DNA from 3 places in the Paracoccus aminovorans genome. Region 2 is predicted to be linked to each of the others. Evidence: riboswitches for the same ligand, from Rfam matches in the RefSeq annotation. Region 2 holds a riboswitch; each other region holds the start of a gene.
What was found. A riboswitch is a leader RNA that binds a small molecule or an ion and turns the genes downstream of it on or off. The one in region 2 is predicted to bind cobalamin.
Positions count from the first base shown of each region.

Region 1: another riboswitch for cobalamin. It lies ahead of nrdH (glutaredoxin-like protein NrdH); the one in region 2 lies ahead of JCM7685_RS02215 (DUF1636 family protein).
Region 3: another riboswitch for cobalamin. It lies ahead of JCM7685_RS19190 (DUF1852 domain-containing protein); the one in region 2 lies ahead of JCM7685_RS02215 (DUF1636 family protein).

Region 1 is NZ_LN832562.1:303,326-309,704, forward strand. It holds gene JCM7685_RS17480 (manganese/iron ABC transporter ATP-binding protein) at 1-834, shown strand, start outside; gene JCM7685_RS17485 (metal ABC transporter permease) at 818-1,681, shown strand; gene JCM7685_RS17490 (metal ABC transporter permease) at 1,678-2,511, shown strand; cobalamin riboswitch at 2,756-2,941, shown strand; gene nrdH (glutaredoxin-like protein NrdH) at 3,037-3,258, shown strand; gene nrdI (class Ib ribonucleoside-diphosphate reductase assembly flavoprotein NrdI) at 3,264-3,692, shown strand; gene nrdE (class 1b ribonucleoside-diphosphate reductase subunit alpha) at 3,674-5,800, shown strand; gene nrdF (class 1b ribonucleoside-diphosphate reductase subunit beta) at 5,865-6,379, shown strand, end outside.
Region 2 is NZ_LN832559.1:433,017-439,395, reverse strand. It holds gene leuD (3-isopropylmalate dehydratase small subunit) at 1-353, shown strand, start outside; gene JCM7685_RS02235 (endonuclease/exonuclease/phosphatase family protein) at 344-1,387, shown strand; gene bluB (5,6-dimethylbenzimidazole synthase) at 1,384-2,010, shown strand; gene JCM7685_RS02225 (hypothetical protein) at 2,121-3,611, opposite strand; gene cobO (cob(I)yrinic acid a,c-diamide adenosyltransferase) at 3,673-4,296, opposite strand; cobalamin riboswitch at 4,335-4,531, shown strand; gene JCM7685_RS02215 (DUF1636 family protein) at 4,607-4,981, shown strand; gene cobW (cobalamin biosynthesis protein CobW) at 4,978-6,012, shown strand; gene cobN (cobaltochelatase subunit CobN) at 6,025-6,379, shown strand, end outside.
Region 3 is NZ_LN832562.1:686,074-692,452, reverse strand. It holds partial or broken gene JCM7685_RS20470 (transposase) at 397-673, opposite strand; gene JCM7685_RS19195 (methionine synthase) at 1,018-2,046, opposite strand; gene JCM7685_RS19190 (DUF1852 domain-containing protein) at 2,074-3,057, opposite strand; cobalamin riboswitch at 3,186-3,384, opposite strand; gene JCM7685_RS19180 (ABC transporter permease) at 3,770-4,516, opposite strand; gene JCM7685_RS19175 (ABC transporter ATP-binding protein) at 4,513-5,445, opposite strand; gene JCM7685_RS19170 (ABC transporter permease) at 5,442-6,379, opposite strand, start outside.

The sequences.
Region 1 (6,379 bases), on a different replicon from region 2:
GTTTCCTATCGCAACGGCCTGACCGCGCTGCGCAATGCCAGCTTCGCCATCCCCAGGGGCACCGTCACCGCGCTGGTCGGCGTGAACGGCGCCGGGAAATCCACGCTGTTCAAGGCGATCATGGGATTCGTGCCGGTCGCCCGGGGCGAGATCCGGCTGCTGGGCATGACCGTGCGCGAGGCCCTGAAGAAGAACCTCGTGGCCTATGTGCCCCAGGCCGAAGAGGTGGACTGGTCCTTTCCCGTTCTGGTCGAGGACGTGGTGATGATGGGCCGCTACGGCCACATGGGTTTCCTGCGCCGTCCCTCGGCCGCGGATCGTGAGGCGGTCGAGCGGGCGCTGGCGCGGGTGAACATGCTCGACCATCGCCGCCGCCAGATCGGCGAGCTGTCGGGGGGCCAGAAGAAGCGGGTCTTCCTGGCCCGGGCCCTGGCGCAGGACGGGCAGGTCATCCTGCTGGACGAGCCCTTTACCGGCGTGGACGTCAAGACCGAGGAGCAGATCATCGCCCTGCTGCGCGCGCTGCGCGACGAAGGCCGGGTCATGCTGGTCTCGACCCACAACCTGGGCTCGGTGCCGGAATTCTGCGACCGGGTGGTGCTGGTCAAGGGCACCGTGCTGGCCTATGGCCCGACCGAGACCACCTTCACGCCCGGGAACCTGGAAGCGGCCTTTGGCGGCGTGCTGCGGCATTTCACCCTGGGCGGACATGCGCTGCACGACGACGAGGACGGCCGCCGCATCACCATCCTCAGCGACGACGAACGCCCGCTGGTGCAATACGGCGACCGCACCCGGACGCACGAGGGGGCCTCGGATGACCCTGCTGCTTGAACCCTTCGGCTATCACTACATGATGAACGCCATGTGGGTCTCGGCGCTGGTGGGCGGGGTCTGCGCCTTCCTGTCAGCCTATCTGATGCTCAAGGGCTGGTCGCTGATCGGCGACGCCCTGTCCCATTCCGTGGTCCCCGGCGTCGCCGGCGCCTATATGCTGGGCCTGCCCTTCGCGCTGGGGGCGTTCCTCTCGGGCGGGCTGGCGGCGGCGGCGATGCTGTTCCTGTCCGACCGTTCCGGGCTCAAGGTGGACGTGGTGATCGGGCTTATCTTCACCAGCTTCTTCGGGCTGGGGCTGTTCATGGTCTCGGTCAATCCGATGGCGGTGTCGGTCCAGACCATCACCATGGGCAATATCCTGGCGATCACGCCCGGGGACACGCTGCAACTGGCCATCATCGGCTTCGTCTCGCTGGCGGTGCTGGCGCTGAAGTGGAAGGACCTGATGGTGGTCTTTTTCGACGAGAGCCACGCCCGGACCGTCGGGCTGCGGCCCGGGTTGCTGAAGGGAATGTTCTTCGTGCTGCTGTCGGCCTGCGTGGTGGCGGCGATGCAGACCGTGGGCGCGTTCCTGGTCATCGCCATGGTGGTGACACCCGGCGCCACGGCCTATCTGCTCTGCGACCGCTTCCCGCGGCTGATCCTGCTGTCGGTGACCCTGGGCACCGTCACCAGCTTCCTGGGCGCCTATCTGAGCTATTTCCTCGACGGCGCGACCGGCGGCATCATCGTCGTGCTGCAGACGCTGATCTTCCTCGCCGCCTTCGTCTGGGCGCCGAAGCACGGGCTGCTGGCCGCCCGCGCCAAGGCCCGCGCCGCCCTGCGCGAGGAGGCCCCGCAATGATCGACCAGCTCCTGCTGCCGTTCCAGTTCGGCTTCATGCAGAACGCCTTCCTGATCTCGGCCATCGTCGCGGTCCCGACGGCGCTGCTGTCCTGCTTCCTGGTGCTGAAGGGCTGGGCGCTGATGGGCGACGCGGTCAGCCACGCGGTGCTGCCGGGCGTGGTGCTGGCCTATATCCTCGGCTTTCCGCTGATCCTGGGCGCCTTCGCGGCCGGGATGGTGACGGCGCTGGCCACCGGATACCTGGCGGACAACAGCCGCGTGAAGAAGGACACGGTCATGGGCGTCGTCTTCTCGGGCATGTTCGGGCTGGGGATCGTCCTCTACACCTCGATCGCCTCGGACGTGCACCTGGACCATATCCTGTTCGGCAACATGCTGGGCGTGGGCGCCGCGGACCTGCGCACCGCCCTGTGGATCGGGGCGCCGGTGTCGCTGGTGCTGCTGCTGAAATGGAAGGACCTGATGCTGCACGCCTTCGATCCGGCGCAGGCGCGGGCGTCGGGCCTGCCGGTGGGGTTGCTGCATTATGGGTTGCTGACGATCCTGTCGCTGACCATCGTCGCCACCATGGCGGCGACGGGGCTGATCCTGGCGGTCGGGCTGCTGATCGCGCCGGGCGCCATCGCCTTCCTGCTGGCGCGCAGCTTCGGCCGCATGCTGGCGGTGGCGGTGGCGGTCTGCATGGCGGCGATGCTGACCGGGGCCTATGCCAGCTTCTTCCTGGACAGCGCGCCGGCGCCGACGGTCATCCTGATCCTGACCGCGATCTTCGTCGCCGCCTTTGTTCGGCGGACATGGCAGGTGAAGCGTGCCACGGCCGCCCTGTGAGGGCGCCGCGGATTGCGGGGTCGGATCTCGGTCCCGCCATGCGTCCCTGCCGCCGAGTACGCCCGCGGCGGCGCCGCACAACCTCCGGCAGCAGGATGGCCGCTTCGGACCCCGATCCGTTCGGCGAATGGTTAACGGGACGCCTTTCGTGCGCCCTGGCGATCTTATCCACAGACCCACCACATATTTGGGGATAGATCGCCGCATCCCACTAGATATGGATTGACCCGGGCCGCACGGCGTGGCTTACTGGCCGGGTCATGGTTAATCCGGAGCGATCCGGAGGACGAAGAGGGAAGCCCGGTGAAAATCCGGCACTGCCCCCGCAGCTGTAAGCGGTGAGCGAGGTTGCAACGCCACTGGGAAACCGGGAAGGGCAGCCGAGCCGAGACCTGCGAGTCAGAAGACCTGCCATGGCACGAAAGGACCACACCGTGCGGCGGGCGCGGGGCTTGAGCGGTTCGGATGGCATAGCCTCCGGCCCAGCCCTCGGCTGCCCTACAGCAAAAAAGAAGGAGCAGAGGCATGACCATCACCGTTTATTCCAAGCCCGCCTGCGTGCAATGCACCGCCACCACCCGCGCCCTGGATGCGCGCGGTCTCGACTACCACCTGGTGGACCTGACCGAGGACGACTCGGCGCTGGAACTGGTCACCTCGCTCGGCTATCGCCAGGCGCCGGTCGTCGTCGCCGGCGAGGCGCATTGGGCCGGCTTCCGCCCGGACATGATCGGCCGCCTGTCGTAAGGGCCATGGGCGGGCCGACGGGCAGACTGGTCTATTTCTCCTCGGCTTCGGGGAATACGGCGCGCTTCGTGGCCCGGCTCGGCCGGCCCGCCTGCCGCATCCCGATCTCGCCCAGGGACCCGATGCCTGCGCCCGATCTGCCCTATGTGCTGATCTGCCCGACCTATGCCGATGGCGAGGGGCGGGGCGCGGTGCCCAAGCAGGTCATCCATTTCCTGAACGATCCCGACCGCCGCGCCCTGCTGCGCGGCGTCATCGCCGCCGGCAACCGGAATTTCGGCGCCACCTATGCGCTGTCTGGTCGGGTGATTTCCACCAAATGCAACGTTCCCGTGCTGTATCGTTTCGAGCTGGCGGGGACCGATCTGGATATTTCCCGCGTGCATGCGGGGCTAAGCGAATTCTGGGGGACGGAATGCTTGACGATGGCGTAAAGGCCGAGTTGGACTATCACGCGCTGAACGCGATGCTGAACCTCTATGACGGCGAGGGCCGCATCCGCTTCGACGCGGATCGCAAGGCGGCGCGGCAGTATTTCCTGCAGCACGTCAACCAGAACACCGTCTTTTTCCACAATCTGGACGAAAAGCTGCGCTATCTGGTCGACGAGGGCTATTACGAGCCCGAGGTGCTGGACCAGTATTCCAAGAACTTCCAGCGCGCGATCTGGGATGCCGCCTATCAGAAGAAGTTCCGTTTCCCGACCTTCCTGGGCGCGTTCAAGTATTACACCAGCTACACGCTGAAGACTCGCGACGGCCAGCGCTACCTGGAACGCTATGAGGACCGCGTGGTCATGGTCGCCCTGGCGCTGGCGCGCGGCGACGAGGGCCTGGCGATGCGCTTCATGGACGAGATCCTGTCCGGTCGCTTCCAGCCAGCGACGCCGACCTTCCTCAACGCCGGCAAGAAGTCGCGTGGCGAGTTGATCTCGTGCTTCCTGCTGCGGCTGGAAGACAACATGGAATCCATCGGCCGCTCGATCAACTCGGCCCTGCAACTGTCGAAGCGCGGCGGCGGCGTGGCGCTGATGCTAACCAACCTGCGTGAGGCGGGCGCACCGATCAAGGGCATCGAGAACCAGTCCTCGGGTGTCATCCCGGTGATGAAACTGCTGGAGGATTCGTTCAGCTATGCCAATCAGCTGGGCGCGCGTCAGGGCGCGGGCGCGGTCTATCTGAACGCGCATCACCCGGACATCCTGCGCTTCCTCGACACCAAGCGCGAGAACGCCGACGAGAAGATCCGCATCAAGACGCTGAGCCTGGGCGTGGTGATCCCGGACGTGACCTTCGAACTGGCGAAGCGCAACGAGGACATGTACCTGTTCTCGCCGCACGACATCCAGAAGGTCTATGGCGTGCCTTTCTCGGAAATCTCGGTGACCGAGAAATATGCCGAGATGGTGGACGACAAGCGCATCAAGAAGCGCAAGATCAACGCCCGCGCATTTTTCCAGACCCTGGCCGAGATCCAGTTCGAAAGCGGCTATCCCTACATCATGTTCGAGGACACGGTGAACCGCGCCAACCCGGTGCATGGCCGCATCACCATGTCGAACCTGTGCAGCGAGATCCTGCAGGTCAACGAGGCCAGCGAGTTCAACGAGGATCTGAGCTATTCCCACCTGGGCACTGATATTTCGTGCAATCTCGGCTCGCTGAACATCGCCGCGACCATGGACGGCCCGGACCTGGGCGCCACCGTCGAGGCGGCGATCCGCGCCTTGACCGCGGTGTCGGAAATGTCGGCCATCGACGCCGTGCCCTCGATCCGGCGCGGCAATGACGAGGCCCATGCCGTGGGCCTGGGCCAGATGAACCTGCACGGCTTCCTGGCCCGCGAGCGCATCCATTACGGCAGCCCCGAGGGGGTCGAGTTCACCGGCGTCTATTTCGCCGCGGTGGCCTATCACGCCATCCGGGCCTCGAATCTGCTGGCGCAGGAGCATGGCAGCACCTTCAAGGATTTCGAGAAGTCGAAATACGCCGACGGCTCGTTCTTCGACAAATATACCGAGCGCGACTGGCTGCCGACCCTGCCGGACGTGACGCGGGTGTTCGAGAACGTCACCCTGCCCACCCGCGAGGATTGGGCGACGCTGAAGGCCTCGGTCATGCAGCACGGGCTTTACAACCGCAACCTGCAGGCGGTGCCGCCGACCGGCTCGATCAGCTATATCAACAACTCGACCAGCTCGATCCACCCGATCGTCGCCAAGATCGAGATCCGCAAGGAAGGCAAGATCGGCCGGGTCTATTATCCTGCCGCCTTCATGTCGAACGAGAACATCGAGTTCTATCGCGACGCCTATGAGATCGGCCCCGAAGCGATCATCGACACCTATGCCGCCGCGACCGAGCATGTCGACCAGGGCCTGTCGCTGACGCTGTTCTTCCCGGCCGAAGCGACGACGCGCGACATCAACCGCGCCCAGATCTATGCCTGGAAGAAGGGCATCAAGACGATCTATTACATCCGGCTGCGCCAGACCGCGCTGGAAGGCACCGAGGTGCAGGGCTGCGTTTCCTGCACGCTTTGAGCCGGGGGTTTCACACCCCCGGGCCCCCGTGGGATATTTGGACACAAAAGAAAGGTTCTTCCCAATGAAGGATCATGCCGTGCGGACGCCTTTGCGCGCGATCAACTGGAACCGGCTGGAGGACGAGAAGGACCTGGAGGTTTGGAACCGCCTGACCGTCAACTTCTGGCTGCCGGAGAAGGTGCCGCTGTCGAACGACGTGCAGAGCTGGGCCACGCTGCGGCCGGCCGAGCGCGAGCTGACCATCCGGGTCTTTACCGGGCTGACGCTGCTCGACACGGTGCAGAACACCATCGGCGCGCCCTCGATGATGCCCGATGCGCTGACCCCGCATGAGGAAGCGGTGCTGTCGAACATCAGCTTCATGGAGGCGGTGCATGCGCGGTCCTATAGCTCGATCTTTTCGACGCTGTGCCTGACCAAGGAGGTGGACGAGGCTTTTCGCTGGGCCGAGGAGAACCCGCATCTGCAGGCCAAGGCTCATACGGTGGTCGAGAAATACAAGGCCGGCGCCGATCCCTTGAAGCGCAAGATCGCCTCGGTCTTCCTGGAGAGTTTCCTGTTCTATTCCGGCTTCTA
Region 2 (6,379 bases):
ACGCGCCCTGGGCGCTGCTGGATTTCGGCATCCGCTGCGTGATCTCCACCAGCTTCGCCGACATTTTCTACAACAACTGCTTCAAGAACGGCATCCTGCCCATCGTCATGCCGCAAGAGGTGGTGGACGTGCTGATGGAGGATGCCAAAAAGGGCGCCAACGCCCGCATGACCGTGGACCTGGAGAACCTGACCGTGACCACCTCGGACGGACAGAGCTTCCCCTTCGAGCTGGACCCCTTCCGCCGCCACTGCCTGCTGAACGGGCTGGACGACATCGGCCTGACCATGGAAAAGGCGCCGGCCATCGACACGTTCGAGGCGCAGATGGCCCAGAGCCGGCCTTGGGTCTAAGGGCTCTTGCCGGGGCGGCGCTGCTGGCCGCCCTGGGCCTTGCCGCAGACGCTGACCCCTTGCGGATCGCGACCTACAGCCCCGACCTGTCGCGCGACGGGCCGGGGCTTTTGTTGCGCGACCTTGGCCGCAAGGATGCGCAGGTCACCGCCGTGGTCCAGGTCATCGCCGAGACCCGGCCCGACATCCTGCTGCTGACCCATTTCGACTGGGATTTCGAGGGCAAGGCGCTGGACGCCTTCGCCGCCCTGCTGGCGCAGGCGGGGCTGGACTATCCGCACCGCTTCGCCGCGCGGCCCAACAGCGGCATGGCGACCGGGCTGGACCTGAACGCGGACGGCCGCTTCGGCAGCGCCGACGACGCGCAGGGCTTCGGCCGCTTCACCGGGCAGGGCGGCATGGCGATCCTGTCGCGTCATCCCATCGGGCCGGTGACGGATTACACGGATTTCCTGTGGCGCGACCTGCCCGGCAACCTGATGCCGCCGCTGCCCGAGAAGGTGGTGGCGGTGCGCCGCCTGCCCTCGACCGCGCATTGGGACGCGGTGATCACGGTGGCAGACAAGCCGCTGCACCTCTTGGCAATGTCGGCCACGCCGCCGGTCTTCGACGGGCCCGAGGACCTGAACGGCCGCCGCAACCACGACGAACTGGCCTTCTGGTTGCGGCACCTGCCCGATGCGCCCTTCGTGCTGGCCGGCAACCTGAACCTCGATCCGCTGGACAGCGAGGGCCGGCCGCAGGCGCTGGCGGCGATCATGGCGCATGTCACCGACCCCCTGCCCCGCAGCGCCGGCGGCGCGGCGGCGACGGGCGGCGTCAACGCCGGCCACAAGGGCGATCCGGCGCTGGACACCGGCGACTGGCCCGACGACAAGCCGCCGGGCAACCTGCGCGTGGATTACGTCCTGCCCGCGAAAGGGTTGAAAGTGATCGATTCGGGCGTGTTCTGGCCGGCCGAGGGGCCGCTCGCCAAGGCGGCGCTGACCGCTTCCGCGCATCGTCTGGTCTGGGTGGAGCTGGACTGGCCATGACCCAATTCAATGATGCCGACCGCGATACGCTCGACCGCATCCTGCGCTGGCGCCGCGACATGCGGCATTTCCGCACCGACCCGGTGCCCGAGCCCCTGCTGGAGGAATTGCACGAGGCGATGGAGCTTTCGCCCTCGGTCGGCAACTCCCGGCCCTGGCGGGTGATCCGCGTCGAAAGCCCGGACCTGCGGGCCGAGATCCGCGCCGATTTCATCCGTTGCAATGCCGAAGCCGCCGCCGGCTACCAGGGCGCGCAGCGCCAGGCCTATGACGCCTTGAAGCTGGCCGGGCTCGACCGCGCGCCGGTCTGGCTGGCGGTCTTCACCAAGACCGACCCGGCCGAGGGCCACGGCCTTGGCCGCGCCACCATGCCGGCGACACTGCACCAGTCCACCGCCATGGCGATCCATACGCTGTGGCTGGCGGCGCGGGTGCGCGGGCTGGGGCTGGGCATGGTCTCGATCCTGGACCCGGCACATATCGGGCCACTGCTGCGGGTGCCGGAAAGCTGGGAATTCACCGCGCTCCTGTGCCTCGGCTGGCCCGAGTTCACCGACGACACGCCGCTGCTGCACCGCGCGGGCTGGCAGGCGAATACCGCGCCCGGCTGGGAAAAAAGATAGCCCCGCCGGATCCCGGCGGGGCGGGGCGCCCTGCGGCTTTCCCGAGACCCGGCCGGAATACCGCTGTCCGGCAATTCGGACAGAGGCGATCCGGCGCGGGCCTGCGGCGGTTACTGCGGGGTGGCGGGCCCCATCGGCTGGCCGTTGACGGTGACCACGCCGGTTTCGGCCATCTGGATGTCCCAGCTGTTGCCGCCGCTGCCGTCGGGTTTCGACATGGCGCGGGCCATGCGCAGCATCATCAGCGGCTGCGCGGCCTGCTCTTGCGGGGCGGCGGCCAGCGCGGCCTCGACCTTGTCGAGCCCCGTCGCCTCGATCAGCGCCGAGCCCACCGGTGCGGCCCCCGGCCCCACGGCCATGTCGCCGCGATAGTCGATCTGATAGCCGTCGCCCTTGATCTGCGACGGCGCCAGCTTCAGTGCCGCCTTGCCATCGGGCAGCAGCGCCTGCTGAACCTGCTCGGGCGACAGCTTCGCCAGCGGATCGTCGGCATTCAGGTCGAAGGTCTCGATCAGCAGCTTCGCCGGCGCCGCCAGGTCGAAATGCGAGGCGGCGAAGTCCAGCGTCACCTCTTGCGGCAGGATCGGCGCCGCCCAGGGCGGCAGCACGCCTTCCGGCACGGTCAGGCCGGACAGGGTGAAACGCTCTTGGAACCGACCGTCGGGCGTGGCGCCGGACATGCCGATGCCGATCTTGGCCGAAGCCAGCCCGAATGTGCCGACCGGCGAAACGACCTTCAGGTCGCGCATGTCCATGTCCATCGACAGGTCGTCCCAAAGCGGCATGGCAGCGGCGAGCTTGTCGCGCAGGCCCTCTTGCGAACCCTTGATCAGCTCCTGCGAGGGATGGGCGACGAACCATGCCAGCATCGACAGGATGCCGTCCGTGCGCGCGCCCGCGATCTGCGCCTGGCCGCCGTAGCCGGGGGCCGAGACCTCGATCAGCATCGGCGCGCCGCCGGGGCCCATCGCGACCTCCTGTCGCTGGGCAAGGTCGGTGGCGGTGAAGCTCATCGCCTGATCGACGCCGCCCGCTTTGCCGGCGGTGCCGGTCAGGGCCGTCTCCATCCGCGCGGTGGACTGGTGGTCGCGCGATATGACCTGCGGCTCGGCCGAGGGATCGGCCGGGGCGCCGTCGGCCGCCATCGGCGGACCATATTGCACCGAATCGATGACGTAATCCGTCATCACCGCCTTCTGGTCGCGAAAGCTCATCAGCGCCTCGTCCCAGGTGCCGGTCGATTCGATCCGGGTCGAGCCCTTCTGCTCGAACATCTTCGGCACCGCCACCGACCAGCTGAGCACCTGGTCCTCGCTGACGCCCCAGCTGCCGTCGCCATTGTCGGTCAGCTCATAGGTCAGGGGCGAGACGGTGATCTGCGCCTGATCGTCGGGAACCTGCGCCAGCAGCGGCGCCGGGTCGATCCGCAATTCGTAGCTGTCGCCCTGGGGCGTGACGCTGACCACGCCCTCGACCGCGCCGAAATAGGTCTGGAAGACGCCCTTCAGCCTGGCGGCGCCCTCGTCGCTGGCCGGCACCGCCCAGGCTGCCGAAAACGGGCAGAAGGCCAGCAGCGCAACAAGTCCTTGTCTGAAAATCATCCTGCAACATCCCTTTCGAAATCGCTCGTGTATCGGCCGGGGCAGATGACACCATGCCGCGTCAGAATTCCACCCCCGGCTGCGCCTTGATGCCGTCGCGGAACGGATGCTTGACCACCTCCATCTCGGTGACCAGATCGGCGGCCTCGATCAGTTCCGGCTTGGCGTTGCGGCCGGTCAGCACGACATGGGTCATAGGCGGCTTTTCGTCGCGCAGGAAAGCCACGACCTCGGCCACGTCCAGATAGTCGTAGCGCAGCGCGATGTTGATCTCGTCGAGCAGCACCATGCGGATCTCGGGGTCGCGGATCAGCGCCTTGGCCTTTTCCCAGCCGGCGCGGGCGGCGGCGACGTCGCGGGCCTTGTCCTGGGTTTCCCAGGTGAAGCCCTCGCCCATGGCGTGGAACTGGCAGAGATTGGCGAAATGCGTTGTCAGCAGCCGCCGCTCGCCGGTGTCCCAGGCGCCCTTGATGAACTGCACCACCGCGCAGGGCATGCCGTGGGCGATGCAGCGCAGGATCATGCCGAAGCCGGAAGAAGATTTCCCCTTGCCCTTGCCGGTATGGACGATGATCAGGCCCTTTTCGCCCTGCTTGCCGGCCATCATGCGGTCGCGAGCGGCCTTGACCTTGGCCATCTTCTGGGCGTGGCGGGCGTTCTCGTCTTCGGGGGGATCGGCGGACATCGGGGACTCCTTTGCTTGACAAGCGGGGGCGTGGGGGGCACAGCTTCGGCTGCGCCGGTTCCTGTCCCATGACAGGTGAAAAGGGAATGCGACGGGTTATACCCGAAAGCAGCCGCCCCCGCGACCGTGACCGGAAAGGTCGTCCAAAGCCACTGGCACATGCCGGGAAGGTGGGACGCCCGTGGGCCTGGCCCGAATCCGCAAGCCGGGAGACCTGCCGCGCAGAAGGATTGACCGGCGGACGGGGTGTTCCTGCTGGGGTTCGGGCGACCGCCCTGCCTCATGCCGCCATGACCAGGGGAGCTGAGGCATGACCGTGACGCTGCATGTCTGCATCACCTGCCGTGCCGGCGAGCCCGTCGTCGACGGCCAGCCCGTGCCGGGACAGCGGCTGATGGCGGCGCTGCTGCGCCACCCCGATCCGGCGGGCGTGACCATCCGTCCGGTCGAATGCCTCTCGGCCTGTTCCAATGGCGCCGCCATCGCGCTGAGCGGCCCCGACCGCTGGACCTATGTCTATGGCCGCATGGAACCCGCGGACGCCGCCGAGATCCTGCAAGGCGCCAGCGCCTATGCCGCCACGCCCGACGGCATCGTGCCCTGGCGCGAGCGCAGCCCGATTTTCCGCAAGCGCAGCATCGCGCGCATTCCTCCCCCCTTGGCCCCCCGACTGGATGAATCATGACCGACCTGACCAAGACCCCCGTCACCGTCATCACCGGCTTCCTGGGTGCCGGCAAGACCACGCTGATCCGCCACCTGATGCAGAACCCGCAGGGCAAGCGGCTGGCGGTGCTGGTCAATGAATTCGGCACCATGGGCGTCGACGGCGACATCCTGAAATCCTGCGCCGACGAGAATTGCCCGGCCGAGAACATCCTGGAACTGTCGAACGGCTGCATCTGCTGCACCGTCGCCGACGACTTCATCCCGACGCTGGAAAAGCTGATGGCGATGCCGGCGCGGCCCGATCACATCCTGATCGAGACCTCGGGCCTGGCCCTGCCCAAGCCGCTGCTGAAGGCCTTCGACTGGCCGGCGATCCGCTCGCGCATCACCGTGGACGGGGTGATCGCCCTGGCCGATGCCGAAGCGGTGGCCGCCGGCCGCTTCGCCCCCGACGAAGCCGCCGTCGAGGCCCAGCGCGCCGCGGACGACAGCCTGGACCATGAAACGCCCCTGTCCGAGGTGTTCGAGGACCAGATCGCCTGCGCCGACATCGTGCTGCTGTCCAAGGCCGACCTGGCCGGCGAGGCGGGCCTTGCCGCTGCCCGCGCCGCGATCGAGGCCGAGGCGCCGCGCAAGCTGCCGATTCTGCCCCTGACCGACGGCGTGATCGACCCGCGCGTGATCCTGGGCCTGGGCGCCGCGGCCGAGGACGACCTCGACGCCCGCCCCAGCCACCACGACGGCGCCGACGACCACGAACACGACGATTTCGATTCGGTGGTGATCGAGCTGCCCGAGATCGCCGATCCCGCCGATCTGGTGGCGCGGATCGAGCGGCTGGCGCGCGAACGGAACGTCCTGCGCGTCAAGGGCCATGTCGCCGTCGCCGGCAAGCCGATGCGCCTGCTGGTGCAGGCGGTGGGCGAACGGGTGCGGCATCAGTTCGACCGGCCGTGGGGCGATCAGCCGCGGCTGTCGCGGCTTGTGGTGATCGCCGAGCACGACGATATTGACGAAGCCGCCATCCGCGAGGTTCTGCACGGCTAAAAGGGGTCCGGTTTGCACGTCGTCTTCCGCGAAAGCCGCGGGCTCGAGGATGCCGAGGTTCCGACCGACCCCGGCCAGAGCCCCGCCGATCTGGTGGTGCTGTCCTATAGCGACAGCGACCTCGGCGCCTTCGCGGCGGGCTGGCACCGCGCCGCCGGCGGCCTGCCGTCGCTGCGGCTGTGCAACCTGTCGGCGCTGCGCCACCCGGTCTCGGTCGACCAGTATTGCGAGACGACGCTGTCCGGCGCCCGTGCCGTGCTGGTCCGGCTGATCGGCGGCGAGGCCTATTGGCCCTATGGCGCCGCCAGTCTTCAGGACCTGGCCCGGCGGCGCGGCATCGCGCTGGCCTTCCTGCCCGCCGACGGCC
Region 3 (6,379 bases), on a different replicon from region 2:
CCCGACGAAACCCCCAATTGCAGGAACGACATATTGCGTCCGGCTGTCAATATTTTATTATTTTATATCAATATGTTGATTGGAAGTATTGTCCACTTTCCGAGACCGGATCGCCCGATATGCAGACATTCTGACCAGAGGACAGGCGAATGGGCGGCCAAACTGGTACATTCTGTCCAAATCGTCCCTTTTCGATTTGGCAGGATCGACTCGCCGTTCCAGCCTGGAAAACGGGATCCGCGCTGCTTCGAAGGACGAATCACCCGTTCCGCCCCGATTGCCTTGGCCTGGTGCTGAGAAATCGGCGAGCGGCAACCCGGAAACCCGGCCTTGCTTGGAGCGGGGTGATGATATCCCGAGGCCTCTATCATCGTTCAAGCTGCGACGACATGTAGGCAAGTCGTGTTGGGCCTCTTCCATGATGGTGGCCAACTTCGACACTTTGTGCCGGATCTGGTTGGCCACCGCCCTCCATTGGGCACCGGCCGCTTCCGCCGTATTTTGGGCGAAGGCCGTTACGATGAAGATGGAGATCCACCCCGCGACCATTCTTTCCGGCATGGACAAGGGCGTTGTGCTGGCAGTGGACGAGACCGCGCTGCCAGGTGGCGCTAAGAACCGTCGAGGCCGCGGCCTTGATGCCCTCGTGTGGGTCGCTGATGACCGGCTTGATCCTGCATCCGGCCCAGCGAGGAGCCCGCGGCCAGATGGCTGGCCGGGATCGCCCAGGTTGCCTCGAGGCGCGAGACGATGCGGGCGCCGGATCCATGCGGTCGGTAGGCCCATCCGGCCACCTGCATGACCTCGTGCACATGCTGCCGGTTGCTGGCCCGGCCGAGCGCCAGCGACGAAGGCTATGTCCAGTTGGCCGGTGCGAAGCCGGTGGATGGGTTGTGCGCCGCACCCTCGACACCTTCTATGATGATTTTTGAATGCACCGCGCGGGAACAACGTCTTTGACAAGACATACTTCGCCGCCATCGGGACACCTTCGTCCGGCAGCCGGTATTCTGAACATCAGCCTGCAAGTTCTCTTCGGACAATTTCTGCGCCCGCGCTCAAAGCAGCCAGCTTGCCGCTTGCCACGCGACGAGTCAAAGGCGCCATGCCGCAGTTGGTGCAGGGCCAGAGCTTGTCGGCGTCCACGAACTGCAGCGCCCTTCGTAGAGTATCGGCTACCTCGTCGGGAGTCTCGATGGCATTGGTCGCCACATCAATAGCGCCCACCATCACTTTCTTGCCTCGGATGAGTTCGATCAGATCCATTGGGACACGAGAATTCTGACATTCCAGAGATATTATGTCGATATCGGACTTTTGCAGTTTTGGGAAGATTTCTTCATAATGCCTCCACTCCGCACCAAGGGTCTTTTTCCAGTCTATATTGGCCTTGATACCGTAGCCATAGCAAATATGCACCGCGGTTTCGCATTGAAGACCTTCAATAGCCCTTTCCAGAGTGGCGATCCCCCAATCATTCACCTCATCGAAAAATACATTGAATGCGGGTTCATCGAACTGAATGATGTCGACGCCGGCAGCCTCCAGCTCCTTGGCTTCCTGATTCAGGATGCTGGCGAATTCCCAGGCCAGTTTCTCGCGACTTTTATAGTGAGCATCATAAAGCGTATCGATCATCGTCATGGGGCCGGGCAGGGCCCATTTGATGGGCTGCCTGGTCTGCTGGCGCAAAAATTTGGCATCCTCGACAAAGACCGGCCTTCGACGGACCACGGCATCGACAACCGTCGGGACACTCGCATCATAACGATCCCGAATCCTGATGGTCTCGCGCTTTTCGAAATCAACTCCGCTGAGATGCTCGATGAACGTGGTGACGAAATGCTGACGCGTTTGCTCGCCGTCGCTGACGATATCAATGCCTGCCTGTTGCTGATCTGCCAGGGATAAACGCAGAGCATCCTGCTTTCCCTCGATCAGTTGCTCACCTTGCAACTTCCAGGGCGACCAGAGAGTCTCGGGTTGCGCAAGCCAGGAGGGTTTGGGCAAACTGCCGGCAGTTGAGGTGGGTAGCAGTGTTTTCATTGCAAGTAACCTTTTGATCCTGATTGTTCAAAGTGCGTAGCTGGCAAACCACTGCTCAAGAGTGGCTTGGTGCGGCTTGATGAAGTGCTCATGGGCGAACTTGCCCTGCTCAATAGCCAGCCGACTCCGTTCCTCACGATCATAAACAATCTGGGTTAGGGAGTAGTCACGATTCTGCAAGCTTGGCTGATAGAACTTCCCTGCAGTGGAATTTGCGTTGTAAATCTCCGGGCGGTAGATTTTCTGAAAGGTTTCCATCGTGCTGATGGTGCCGATAAGCTCAAGATTATTGTAATCATTAGGCAAATCGCCGCTGAAATAGAAAGCCAGAGGCGCGACTCCATCTGGAGGCATGAAAAATCGAACCCGCAGCCCCATTTTCCCGAAATATTGATCGGTCAAGGAGTGCTGATCTTGCTGATACTCCACGCCCAGGACAGGATGCTGATTTTCGGTCCGACGATAAGTCCTGCTGCTTGAAGCGCTGAGACATATGACGGGAGCCTTCTTGAATTTCTCTTTGTAAGCGTTCGAGTGTACGAAGTGCTTGAAAAGCTTTCCGTGCAAACCGCCGAAGTTGTCCGGAACGCTGAAGCTCGGTCGCTTTCTGTTGTGATCGGGCAGCAATACACTGAAGTCATAATCCCGAACATAAGATGAGAAATTGTTCCCCGCAATGCCATCAATGCGCTTTTCGGCCTTTTTATCGATGATATTTGTCTTCAAGATTTCAATCAATGGGAAGGAATCATTGACGCCTTCAACGCCGACATTAAATTCGACGGAAATTATTTCAAGGTCGACAGAATAACGATCTGCTTGGGGATTATCCCAGTGGGCTAGGGCATTGAAGCGATTGTCGATCATCTTCAATGCGTTGCGCAGGTTTTCTCTGCGACTCTCTCCTCTTGCCAGATTTGCGAAGTTGGTCGTGATCCGCGTATTGTCTGAGGGGTGGTAGTCCTCATCAAAGCGAATGCTCTTGATAGTGAACGTGAATTCTTCATTCATCGTGACATGCCTTCTGGACGACCTGACGAAGCAGGCCGGAAAACGAAAAGACTCCCCGCGACGAATGTCGCGAAGCGGCGATGTCACCTTTGCGGATTGGCCGCTCCCGACGCGCCCACCGCGGCCGGAACAGGTGATCGATCCAGGCAGGTTTCCTGACTTGCGGGTCTTCGCCTGGTCCGGCCTTCCCAGCGCGCGATACGCGCCAGTGGCATTCGGACAGGCTCTCCGCCTACAGTTGCGGGGGCAGCTCCGGATTTGACGACTGTCTTACCGGATTCCCTTTTATCCGGGGGCTCCCCCGGCACCTGAATCACACGGCAAATTTGCCCGCCTTGCACAAAGTGTCAACGGCTCCGGAAGTGAAATTCCGTCATGATAAATATGAGCGAAGCGGCGGCGGCTGCGCTATTGCACCTCTGGTCCTCTACCAGAGCTGCACATCCTGCTGCGCTGGGGCTGTGACGCAGGCGCCGCCGAGCCACCAGATCCGCAGCGCGAGGGCCGCTCGGGGGTGACGCTGTTTCGCCGCGTCGCGCGCGGACCGATACCAACCGAAGAGGGTATCATGCAGGCTCCGGTCCGTTTCTCCGTTGGATCTGATCGGTAAATGAGGGGTGAAGGTTAGCCACCGACGGCCTGCAGGCCGAGCACCAGCCTATTCACGAGCAGCCACTTTTCCCGGGTGCCTCGAACGAGGATGGGACCCTTTTCAAATGGCCTGCTGAGGCTCTCTGCCGGTTCGGCGTTTCGCGATCTCGATGAGCAGCCCGAAGGCATCGTAAAGCAGCACGGCGATGCAGCCCGTCAGCATCCCGCCCTGGATGACATAGGCCGGATTGTTCGAGGTCAGCCCGGCGATGATCACCTCGCCCAGGCTGCGCGCGGCGATGGTCGAGCCGATGGTCGCCGTGGACAGCGCGATGACGATCGAGATCCGGATCCCCTCAAGGATCAGGGGCAGGGCGAGGGGCATCTCGACCTGCGTCAATATCCGGCGCGGCGTCATGCCCATCGCCTTGCCCGAAAGCAGGACCGCGCCGGGCACCGCCCGCAGTCCCGCCAGCGCGTTTTCGAAGATCGGCAGCAGGCCGTAGAGGAACAGGGCCAGCACCGTGGGCCGGGCGCCGAAGCCCAGCAAGGGAACCGACAGCGCCAGCACGGCGACCGGCGGAAAGGTCTGGCCGACATTCGCCAGCGTCCGGGCCATGGGCAGGAACTCGGCCCCGGCGGGGCGGGTGACGAGGATGGCCAGCGCCAGCGCGATCAGGGTCGAGGGGATCATCGCCAGCGCCACCAGCGCCAGATGCGAGGCGGTCAGGCCGGCCAGCGATGCGCGGTCGTAGATCACCGGCCCGCCCGCGGGCGCGAAGGGGCGCAGCAGCGGCTCGAACAGCGCGGGAAACAGGATCAGCCCGCCCGTCACACCGATCAGGATGATCCAGCGCAGCGCCGTCATTCCCGACCCCGCGCCAGGATGTCGTCGCGCGTGACGATGCCAAGCCGTTGCCCCTGCGCATCGGTCACCGGCAATCGGTCGCGTCCGGTCCAGATCATTTCGGCCAGCGCGTCCGACAGTGAAGCGGCCACATCGACCGGCTCGCCCTCGGCTTCGCCCGCGCGCGACAGCGAGCCGACCGGGTGCAGCGCCAGCAGGCGCAGGGAGCGGCCCGTTTCGCCCACCAGATCGGCCACGAAGGGCGTGGCGGGCGCGCGGATGATCCGGTCGGGGGTGTCGAACTGCTCGAACCGTCCGTCCCGCATCACGGCGATGGCATCGCCCAGATACAGCGCCTCGTTCATGTCATGGGTGACCAGGACGATGGTCGTGCCCAGCTGGCGGCGGATCCGGGTCAGATCGCGCTGAGCCTGGCGCCGGATCAGCGGGTCCAGCGCGCCGAAAGGCTCGTCCATCAGCAGCACATCGGGGCGCGCGGCCAGGGCCCGCGCGACACCGATCCGCTGCGCTTGCCCGCCCGAAAGCTGATGCGGATAGCGATCTGCGATCTCGGCCGGGTCAAGCTGCAGCATCTGCAACAACTCGGTGACGCGGGCCGCGATCCGGTCCTTGGGCCAGCCCAGAAGGGTCGGGACGACACCGATATTGCGCGCCGCTGTCCAATGCGGAAACAGCCCATATCCCTGGATGACATAGCCGATGCCCTGGCGCAGCGAAGTTTCGGGGATGCGGCTGGCATCCTGGCCGTCGATCAGCACCCGTCCCGATGTGGGTTCGACCAGCCGGTTGATCATCCGCAACAGCGTCGTCTTGCCCGAGCCGGAGCTGCCGACGATGGCGGTGAGCGTGCCCTTCGCAAAGCGGGCGCTGACCTTGTCGACCACCGTCCTGCCGTCATAGGTCTTGGTCAGGGCCTCGATCTCGATCATTGCGGCTGCCCCCCGGAAAGCCCGATCAGCAGGTCCATGACCGAGGATGTCAGGAAGGCCAGCGCCACCGTCGGGATCACGCCCAGGAGGATCAGGTCGGTCGCCGTCTGGCCGATGCCCTGGAAGATGAAGGTGCCGTACCCGCCCGAGCCGATCAGCGCCCCCACGGTGGCCAGCCCGATATTCTGCACGAGAACGATGCGTGCGGCGGCCAGGATGACCGGCAGGGTCAGCGGCAGGTCGATCCACCACAGCCGTCTAGCCTCGGTCATGCCCATGCCTCGCGCCGCCTCGGTGATCTCGCGCGGCACGGCATCGAGCCCGGCGACGGTATTGGCGACAAGGGGCAGCAGGGAATAGAGAAACAGCGCGATCAGCGCCGGGGCCGTGCCGATCCCTCTGATCCCCGCATCCGCCGCACCCGGAACATGGGCCGCGATCCAGGCCAGCGGCACGATCAGCATCCCGAACAGCGCGATCGAGGGGATGGTCTGGATCAGCGTCAGCAGGTTCAGCACCGGACCGCGCAAGCCCGGATGGCGCTGGATCGCAAGCCCCGTCGGCAGGGCGACCCCCAGCGCCGCCAGGAACGAACCGAAGGTGAGGACCAGATGGTCCGCGGTCGCCCGGTGAAACGCGTCCGCGCGCAGCCGGAATTCGGCGGCGACCGAAAGACCGGCCAGCGTGCCCGAGCCGAGCAGTATCGCGACCCCCGCCACGGCGCAGGTCAGCAGCGCCGCCCGTGCCGCCGGGCCGGGCCGCATCCGCGCGAAGGCGTCCACCACCAGCAGCAAAAGCGTCCCGGCGGCCAGCCAGAATCCCGCACCGGGCGAGACCCGTGCCGCAGGCGCCGCCTGCTCCAGCAGCAGCGCCGCCCCGCGCCCCAGCAGAATCATCAGCGCAGCCAATGCGCCGGCAAGCAGCAGCAGCCGCA